Regions from separate parts of the Microbacterium sp. SY138 genome, predicted to be linked through region 1. Evidence: predicted binding sites of a transcription regulator. Region 1 holds the regulator's gene; the other holds the start of a gene.

Region 1 (4,348 bases):
GGGGACTGCGCGAAGTCGTTCATGGGGTCCTTGTATCGGGAAGCTCTACGGCCCGGTGCGGGCACGAGAACCGAGGGTAGTCCGCCGGACGGCGGGGAACAAAACGGGTGACGCCTGCCGAAGACGTCAGAGACTTCCCACCCAGTTGCGCAGCAGCTGGATGCCGGCTTCCCCGGACTTCTCCGGGTGGAACTGCGTCGCCGAGAGCGGCCCGTTCTCGACGGCGGCGAGGAACGGGTCGCCGTACGTCGTCCAGGTCAGCACAGGCTCGGGGAACGGCGGGATGACGTCGAGTTCCCAGGACTGCGCGGCGTAGGAGTGCACGAAGTAGAAGCGCTCCTGCTCGATGCCTCGGAAGAGCACGCTGTCGGCACCGGGCTCGACCGTGTTCCAGCCCATGTGCGGCAGCACCGGGGCATTGAGCTCGGTGACCGCGCCGGGCCACTCGCCGAGCCCTTCGGTGTCGTGCCCGCGCTCGACGCCGTGCTCGAAGAGGACCTGCATCCCGACGCAGATCCCGAGGACCGGACGGCCGCCGGCGAGACGGCGATCGATGATCTCGTCCCCTCCGTGGGCGCGCAGGGCATCGCGGACGGCCTGGAATGCACCGACACCGGGGACGACGAGTCCATCCGCCTCGAGAGCGGTGGCGCGGTCGCGCGTCAGCACGGCATCCGCGCCGGCGGCGACGAGCGCCTTCACCGCCGAGTGGACGTTGCCCGACTCGTAGTCGAACACCGCGACCCGGGGCGCTGCGCTCACAGCGCGCCCTTCGTGGACGGGATGCCGTCGACGAGCGGGTCCAGAGCCTTGGCTTCGCGGAATGCGCGAGCGAAAGCCTTGTACTCCGCCTCGGCGATGTGGTGCGGATCACGCCCGCCGAGCACACGCACGTGCACGGTCAGACCGGCATTGAAACTGATGGCCTCGAATGAGTGACGCACCAGCGAACCGGTGAAGTGCCCGCCGATGAGGTGGTGTTCGAAGCCTTCAGGCTCTCCCGTGTGCACGAGATACGGACGACCGGAGATGTCGACGACCGCCTGCGCCAGTGCCTCGTCGAGGGGAACGAGCGCGTCGCCGTAACGGGAGATCCCGGACTTGTCCCCGAGAGCTTCGAGAATGGCTTGGCCGAGCACGATCGAGACGTCTTCCACCGTGTGGTGCGCGTCGATGTGCGTGTCGCCGGAAGCCCGCACCGTGAGGTCGGTCAGCGAATGCTTCGCGAAGGCGGTGAGCATGTGGTCGAAGAACGGCACGGACGTGTCGATTCGGCTCGCCCCGGTGCCGTCGAGGTTCAGCTCGAGCTCGACGGTGGACTCCGACGTGCTGCGCACACGGTTCGCGGTGCGCGGGGTCAGTGCGGGGGTGCTCATGAAGCCGATCCTATCGAGGCCAGCGCCTCGAGGAACGCGGTGGTCTCGGCCTCCGTGCCCGCGCTGACCCTGAGGTGTCCGGGGATGCCGACATCGCGCACGAGCACGCCGCGGTCGTACAGCTGCTGCCAGGTGGCCCGCGGGTCGGCGACGCCGCCGAACAGGACGAAGTTCGACCACGATTCGTGCGGCTGGTATCCGAGCGCTTCGAGAGTCGCCGTGATCCGATCGCGCTGCTCGACGATCTCCTCCACCATCGCGAGCATCACGTCGGCGTTGCGCAGGGCCGCTATCGCCGCCGCCTGGGTGAGAGCGCTCAGGTGATAGGGCAGACGCACCAGACGCAACGCGTCGATGAAGGCGGGGTCAGCAGCGAGGTACCCGACCCGGGCCCCGGCGAAGGCGAAGGCCTTGCTCATGGTGCGCGAGACGGCGAGACGCGGGCGTCCGTCGAGCAGGGTCAGGGCGGAGATCGCATCGCGCGGCGCGAACTCCTGGTACGCCTCATCCACGATCACGATGCCACGGGCCGCGTCGTACACGGCTTCGATCACGTCCAGCCCGAGCGGCGTGCCGGTGGGGTTGTTGGGAGAACAGAGGATGACCACATCGGGATCGGCGGCCCGCACCTGCTCGGCAGCCTCGTCCGGGGTGATCGTGTAGTCGGGCTGACGAGTGCCGGCGATCCAGCGTGCTCCCGTCCCCTGGGCGATGAGCGGGTACATCGAATACGTCGGCGCGAAACCGAACGCCGTGCGCCCGGGACCTCCGAAAGCCTGGAGGATGTGCTGGAGAACCTCATTCGAGCCGTTGCCGGCCCAGATCTGCTCCGGCGTGAGCCCGTGCCCCAGGTACTCCGCGAACGACTCGCGGAGCGTCGTGAACTCCCGGTCCGGATAGCGGTTGACGTCGCGGATCGCGACGGCGATGTCGTCGAGGATGTCGCTCGCCACCGCGTCGGGGATCGGATGCGTGTTCTCGTTCACGTTGAGCGCGATCGGGAGCGGCGCTTGCGGAGCGCCGTATGGCGTCAATCCGCGAAGATCGTCACGTAGCGGGAGATCGTTGAGGGAGAGGGTCACCCTTCCCATGTTAAGCGGCGCCTCGCCTCGATGACGCAAAGTTGCTGCAGTGCTGCCGCCGTCGGATCAGTTCACGTACTGGGCCGGGATGGCGAGCGTCTGGCCGATCTGGAGTTCTCCACCGCGCAGCAGGTTCATCCGGCTGATCTCACCGATGACGTCCCGCGGGTCGGCATCGGGAGCGACGCTGGTGGCGATCGACCAGAGAGTGTCTCCCGGCATGACGGTCACGGTCTCGACGCTGACGGCGGCCGAATCTGCTCCCGAAGCGATCGCGCTGCCGCCGCTGAGCGCCGCGAAGGCGATACCGATCGCGAGCGGAACCGAGGCGAAGGCCAGCAGCACGGCGCGGCCACGCGTCGTCAGTCGGAGTCGCGTCGTGGGACGGGTCGACGCCGGAATGACTGCTGCGGTGCTGAAGCTGATGCTGCTCATGTGGTGCTCCTTAGCCTGTCCCGGAGCGGTGAGGCCGCCGGGGAAGTTGGCGTAGCGTTCGCATTCCCGTCTCGGCCGGGAGCCGTGAATGCGAAGCTACGTACCGAAGATATCTTCGAGTTCGAACATCTGTCAAGTATTCTTCGAAACCGAATCCGGAAATGAGCCGACACGCTCGAACAGATCTTCCAGATCGGCCCGTTTCTCGGATACGGTTTCGATAAGGACACCCCACCACGGGCCTCCGACATTCGAAGAGGGACGTCGGATCACGCACTGAAGGAGCACCATGAGCGAGAACTCTGCCCCCGAGTCGGAGGCACCGCGCACGCGCCGCCGGAAGAGCCTCAGCCCGAAGCAGATGGCGATCCTCGAGGTCATCCAGAACTCGATCGCGCACCACGGTTACCCGCCGAGCATGCGCGAGATCGGCGACGCCGTCGGTCTCAAGTCCCTCTCCAGCGTCACCCACCAGCTCGGGCAGTTGGAGCTCAGCGGCTATCTGCGTCGCGACCCTGGGAAGACCCGCGCCATGGAAGTGCTCATCGACCTGCCGGGGGCCAGCACCGAGAACCCCGCCGACGTGGCGACCCCGGTCGGCGATGCGGCACTCGTCCCCCTGGTCGGACGCATCGCCGCGGGTGTGCCGATCACCGCCGACCAGCAGGTCGAGGAGATCTTCCCGCTCCCCCGCCAACTGGTGGGCAAGGGCGACCTGTTCATGCTCAAGGTCTCCGGCGAGTCGATGATCGACGCCGCCATCTGCGACGGCGACTGGGTCGTCGTCCGTTCGCAGAACAGCGCCGAGAACGGCGAGATCGTCGCGGCGATGCTCGACGGCGAGGCCACCGTCAAGGTGCTGCGCCGTCGCGACGGCCACACGTGGCTGCTCCCGCGCAACTCGGCGTTCGAGCCCATCCTGGGCGATGAAGCCGTGATCCTCGGCAAGATCGTGGCGGTGCTCCGCGCGGTCTGAGACGAGAGCACGACGAAGGCCCTCCCGGTTCCCTGGAGGGCCTTCGTGTGCGCCCCGCGTGACGCTCGTGCCAGCGCCCCATAGGCTCGAAGCATGACGTCGTCCCCCTACGGTTCCTGGCCTTCGCCTTTCTCCGCACCATCAGTCGCGGCGTCCTCTCCTCGCATCGACGGCGCCCGCTTCGTCGGCACGGAGATCTGGTGGGGTGAGTCGGTGCCGTCCGAGAAGGGACGGGTGACGGTACGGAGTTCCACGGGCGCCGAGGTCCTCCCCGCGCCCTGGAACGCCCGCTCCCGCGTGCACGAATACGGTGGCGGCGCCTGGACGGCGGACGATCGGGGGACGCTCTACTTCGTCGACGCCTCAGACCAGCGGGTGCGCCGCCTGACCCCCGACGGGGATCTCGTCACGCTCACCGCGGCCGGTCCCGCGCACGGAGGTCTGCGCGTGCAGGACGGACGTCTGCTCGCCGTGCGCGA
Region 2 (4,348 bases), 860 kb from region 1:
ACGCCATCACCGTCGCGCGCATCCCGCTGGCGGTCGTCTTCTTCGTCCTGTTGCTGCTGGGCGGAACCTACGGCCTCGCCGAGCCCGGCCTCCGGTGGGCGGCCGCGGTCATCTTCATCGTGGGGATCTCCACGGACTGGGTCGACGGCTACCTCGCGCGCAAGTACGACATCGTCAGCGATTTCGGCAAGCTCTGGGATCCCATCGCCGACAAGATGCTCACGGGGGCCGGGTTCATCGGACTCGCCATCCTCGGCGAGGTCGGCTGGTGGATCGTCGCCCTCATCCTCGTGCGCGAGTGGGGGATCACAATCCACCGGCTCATGGTCGCCAGCGAGCATGTCGTCGCTGCGGCCTGGATGGGCAAGATCAAGACGGCGTTCCAAGGTGTGGCGCTCGGCTGGGCGTTGCTTCCGCTGCACTATTTCGTCGGTCTCGACGCATGGACGTTGATCACCTTCATCCTCATGCTCATCGTCCTGGTGCTCACGGTCGCGAGCGGTATCGACTACATCGTGGCGCAGGTCCGCGGCTCGCGCCGGAAGTCGTGAGCGACGCGGCTGCTGCCGTCCTTGCGGCGCTGGGTCGACGGGGATGGACGCTCGGAGTCGCGGAGTCGCTGAGCGGCGGCGCCCTGTGCGCCGACCTGGTCTCGGTTCCCGGCGCGTCCACGGTGCTGCTCGGCGGGGTGGTGGCGTACGCGACGCCGGTGAAGGCGTCGGTGTTGGGCGTCGACGCGGACCTTCTCGCCGTGCACGGGCCGGTGCATCCGCAGGTCGCGCTGCAGATGGCAGACGGAGTGAGGAGTGTCGTGAGCGTCGGTGGCTCGCCGGCCGATGTCGGGGTGTCGACGACGGGAATCGCCGGTCCGGATTCCCCCGACGGGCAACCGGTCGGCACGGTGCACATCGGCGTGGCGACGCCGGCGGCGATGAGGACGACGGCCTTCCGTTTCCTCGGAGATCGCGACTCGATCCGCGCGCAGACGGTCGCGGCAGCGCTCGAAGAACTGTGCGCGATGCTGGCGGAATAGCAGGACCGCCGGGGTGGTTATCTCTGATGTGCTCACACTTAAACCACAGAGTGCAGGGGTAGATTCTGTGCATGCCAGGGGTACTAGACTGGCTGTCTCATCGGGGGAGACCTCGAACGATCACATGGGGAGGAGGTTCCGATGATTCTTGTACGACAGGAAATCGGCGATGTGCTGAGGGACTTCCGCCTGCAGAAGGGGCGCACGCTCCGGCAGGTCGCAAGCAAGGCGTCGGTTGCGCTCGGCTACCTCAGCGAGGTCGAGCGTGGGCAGAAGGAGGCGTCGAGCGAGATCCTCGCTTCCGTCGCCGACGCGCTCGACGTTCCCATTTCGACGATCATGCGCGAGGTCGGAGACCGCATCTCGGTGCTCGAGGGCATCCAGGTCTTCCCGGACGTCGTTCCCGACGACCTCGTCGCGTCGATCGAACCTCAGCTTTCGCTGCACTGATCCCCGGTCGGGGAAGCCATGCGTCGTAGTGAGTTCCTTCGCGCCGTCGAGACCGAGTTTCAGGCGCGCGCGTCCTCTCTGGTGAACGACCTGACGCTCAGCGCTGTCGGCGGTCGAACCGCGCTCGAGGCGCTGGCCGAGGGAACCCCACCACGCGACATCTGGTTGGCGTTGTGCGTCGAGATGGACGTTCCGGAGAACAGGCGACACGGCGTCGGTCGGCAGGAGCCGCGCGGACGCTGAGTCGTTCGTCGATCTCCGATGCCTACGGGAAACGACCTGAGATTCACGGCGTGTCGTCGAAGATCTGTTCGAAGCGGGCGTAGTCTTCTGCACAAGTGGTTCAGGGAATCTGTTCTGCACGGTATGTGAGCTCTCCGCGTCGATGTCGGTGGCCTCTCCTACGGTGGAAAACAAGCCGAAGAGCCATTACGCCTTGTCGGAGAGTTTCTCCCAGCCGGGAGAGCCGCGACAGCCTACAGGCGGCATCACGCGCGCAGAAGGAGCACATCATGCCATCACCCGCCGACCGCGAGAAGTCCCTCGAGACCGCCCTCGCCCAGATCGATCGCCAGTTCGGAAAGGGCTCGGTCATGCGGCTGGGCAGCGATGAGCGCGCCCCCGTGGCGGTCATCCCCACCGGCTCCATCGCCCTCGACGTCGCTCTCGGCGTCGGAGGCCTCCCGCGTGGTCGAATCGTCGAGATCTACGGACCGGAGTCCTCGGGTAAGACGACCCTCACCCTGCATGCGATCGCGAACGCTCAGCGCGCAGGCGGAATCGCCGCGTTCATCGACGCCGAACACGCGCTCGACCCCGACTACGCCGCGAAGCTCGGCGTCGACATCGACGCGCTCCTGGTGTCGCAGCCTGACACCGGTGAGCAGGCCCTCGAGATCGCCGACATGCTCGTGCGCTCGGGAGCCATCGACCTCATCGTCATCGACTCCGTGGCGGCGCTCGTGCCCCGCGCCGAGATCGAGGGCGAGATGGGCGACTCGCACGTCGGTCTGCAGGCGCGACTCATGTCGCAGGCGCTGCGTAAGCTCACCGGTGGCCTGAACCAGACCAACACGACGATGATCTTCATCAACCAGCTTCGCGAGAAGATCGGCGTCTTCTTCGGCTCGCCCGAGACGACCGCCGGTGGTAAGGCGCTGAAGTTCTACGCCTCGGTCCGCATGGACATCCGTCGTATCGAGACCCTCAAGGACGGAACCGACGCCGTCGGAAACCGCACCAGGGTCAAGGTGGTCAAGAACAAGATGGCGCCGCCGTTCAAGCAGGCCGAGTTCGACATCCTCTACGGCGTCGGCATCTCCCGTGAGGGCAGCCTGATCGACTTCGGCGTCGAGCACGCCATCGTGAAGAAGTCGGGCTCGTGGTACACCTACGACGGCGACCAGCTGGGCCAGGGCAAAGAGAACGCGCGCACCTTCCTGTTGAACAACCCCGATATCGCGCTGGCGATCGAGACGCAGATCAAGCAGAAGCTCGGTATCGGCGGCCCCGCTTCGGTGCCGGCAGCTGCAGACGAGCTCGCTGAGCGTCGTCCGGCCTGATGAACGACACGCGTGGGGGCGATCCCGACCGGATCGCCCCCATCATCCCCCTCTTCGGCGGTGGGTCGAAGAAGCAAACGCATACGCCGCCGCCTCGCCTGGCGGAAGGCGACGACCAGTCGACCGACGATCCCCGCGCCAGCGACGCGGCGCTCTGGCGCACGACCTGGGATGCCCCTCCGGACAGTGCGTCGCACATCGACGCGTCCGACGCGGGTACTCCCAGCGATCGTCATCCCGCGCGGGGGATCAGGGGCAGTTCCGCCACAGCGTCGACGCGCCCGACGAAGTCCGCTCCTCACCTTCGCGCACTCGGCGGCGGAAAGAGCGACGATGCCGGCGCCGACGAGAAGGCATCGCCGGACGAGGTGCGTGTGGCCGCGGAGGAGTCTCTCGTCCGTAAGCTGCGGGCGCGATCGCTGTCCATCTCGGAGGCCCGACAGGTCCTGCGAGGCGTCGGCCTCGACGGTGCGGTCGTCGACGAGGTGATCGATGACTTCTCCCGTCGCGGCTATCTCGACGACGCCGCCCTCGCCGCCGTGCTGGTGACATCGGGCGTCGAGCGGAAGGGACAGGGACGGGTCGCGATGTCTCGCGCACTCGCGCAGCGCGGCATTCCGCGCGATGTGATCGACGGTGCTCTCGATGAGTTGCCGGACGACGATGACGATCGCGCGCTCGAGTTCGCTCGCGGCAAGGTGCGGTCGATGAGCCGGCTCGATCACGACACGGCTCTGCGGCGGTTGGTGGGCCAGCTCTCACGACGCGGCTACAACGGAGCCGTGGCGATGAAAGCTGCGAAGGCTGCGCTGCGGGAGAACTCCTTCGGAGGTTCCACGTCCGGGGTCCGATTCGTCGACTCGGACTGATGCCGGGACGCCGCGACAGCTCAGCGACGGCTCGTACAATGGGGGATCATGACTATCCCGCGCAGCGAACCGACGATCATCGGCGCGTCGTCGGCAGCCGTCGACGACGACGGACGACAGCGATCGTATGAAGTGCGCACCTTCGGGTGCCAGATGAACGTGCACGACTCCGAGCGGCTTTCGGGCTCGTTGGAGAGCGCCGGTTATGTGAGAGCCGTCGATGGTGACGAGGCCGACGTGGTGATCATCAACACCTGTGCCGTCCGCGACAACGCGGCAGGCAAGCTGTACGGCACCCTCGGGCACCTCGCTTCCGTCAAGCGTCGCAAGGAAGGCATGCAGATCGCCGTCGGCGGCTGCCTGGCGCAGATGGACAAGCAGGCCGTGCTCGACAAGGCGCCCTGGGTCGACGTGGTGTTCGGCACGCATAACAT

Evidence for each region. Region 1 encodes LexA, which represses DNA repair genes until DNA is damaged. Its sites were predicted from a motif close to TCGAACANNTGTTCGA; they were not measured.
Region 2: the regulator LexA is predicted to act here: its motif matches at 1,783-1,798, upstream of recA (recombinase RecA).

What each region holds. Positions count from the first base shown of each region.
Region 1 covers NZ_CP155793.1:1,245,964-1,250,311, reverse strand. The annotation lists gene priA (bifunctional 1-(5-phosphoribosyl)-5-((5-phosphoribosylamino)methylideneamino)imidazole-4-carboxamide isomerase/phosphoribosylanthranilate isomerase PriA) at 1-23, opposite strand, end outside; gene hisH (imidazole glycerol phosphate synthase subunit HisH) at 127-762, opposite strand; gene hisB (imidazoleglycerol-phosphate dehydratase HisB) at 759-1,376, opposite strand; gene ABDC25_RS05840 (histidinol-phosphate transaminase) at 1,373-2,458, opposite strand; gene ABDC25_RS05835 (LysM peptidoglycan-binding domain-containing protein) at 2,525-2,893, opposite strand; gene lexA (transcriptional repressor LexA) at 3,183-3,869, shown strand; gene ABDC25_RS05825 (prolyl oligopeptidase family serine peptidase) at 3,963-4,348, shown strand, end outside.
Region 2 covers NZ_CP155793.1:2,109,512-2,113,859, reverse strand. The annotation lists gene pgsA (CDP-diacylglycerol--glycerol-3-phosphate 3-phosphatidyltransferase) at 1-551, shown strand, start outside; gene ABDC25_RS10065 (CinA family protein) at 548-1,033, shown strand; gene ABDC25_RS10060 (helix-turn-helix transcriptional regulator) at 1,175-1,483, shown strand; gene ABDC25_RS10055 (DUF3046 domain-containing protein) at 1,502-1,726, shown strand; gene recA (recombinase RecA) at 1,996-3,045, shown strand; gene ABDC25_RS10045 (regulatory protein RecX) at 3,045-3,914, shown strand; gene miaB (tRNA (N6-isopentenyl adenosine(37)-C2)-methylthiotransferase MiaB) at 3,963-4,348, shown strand, end outside.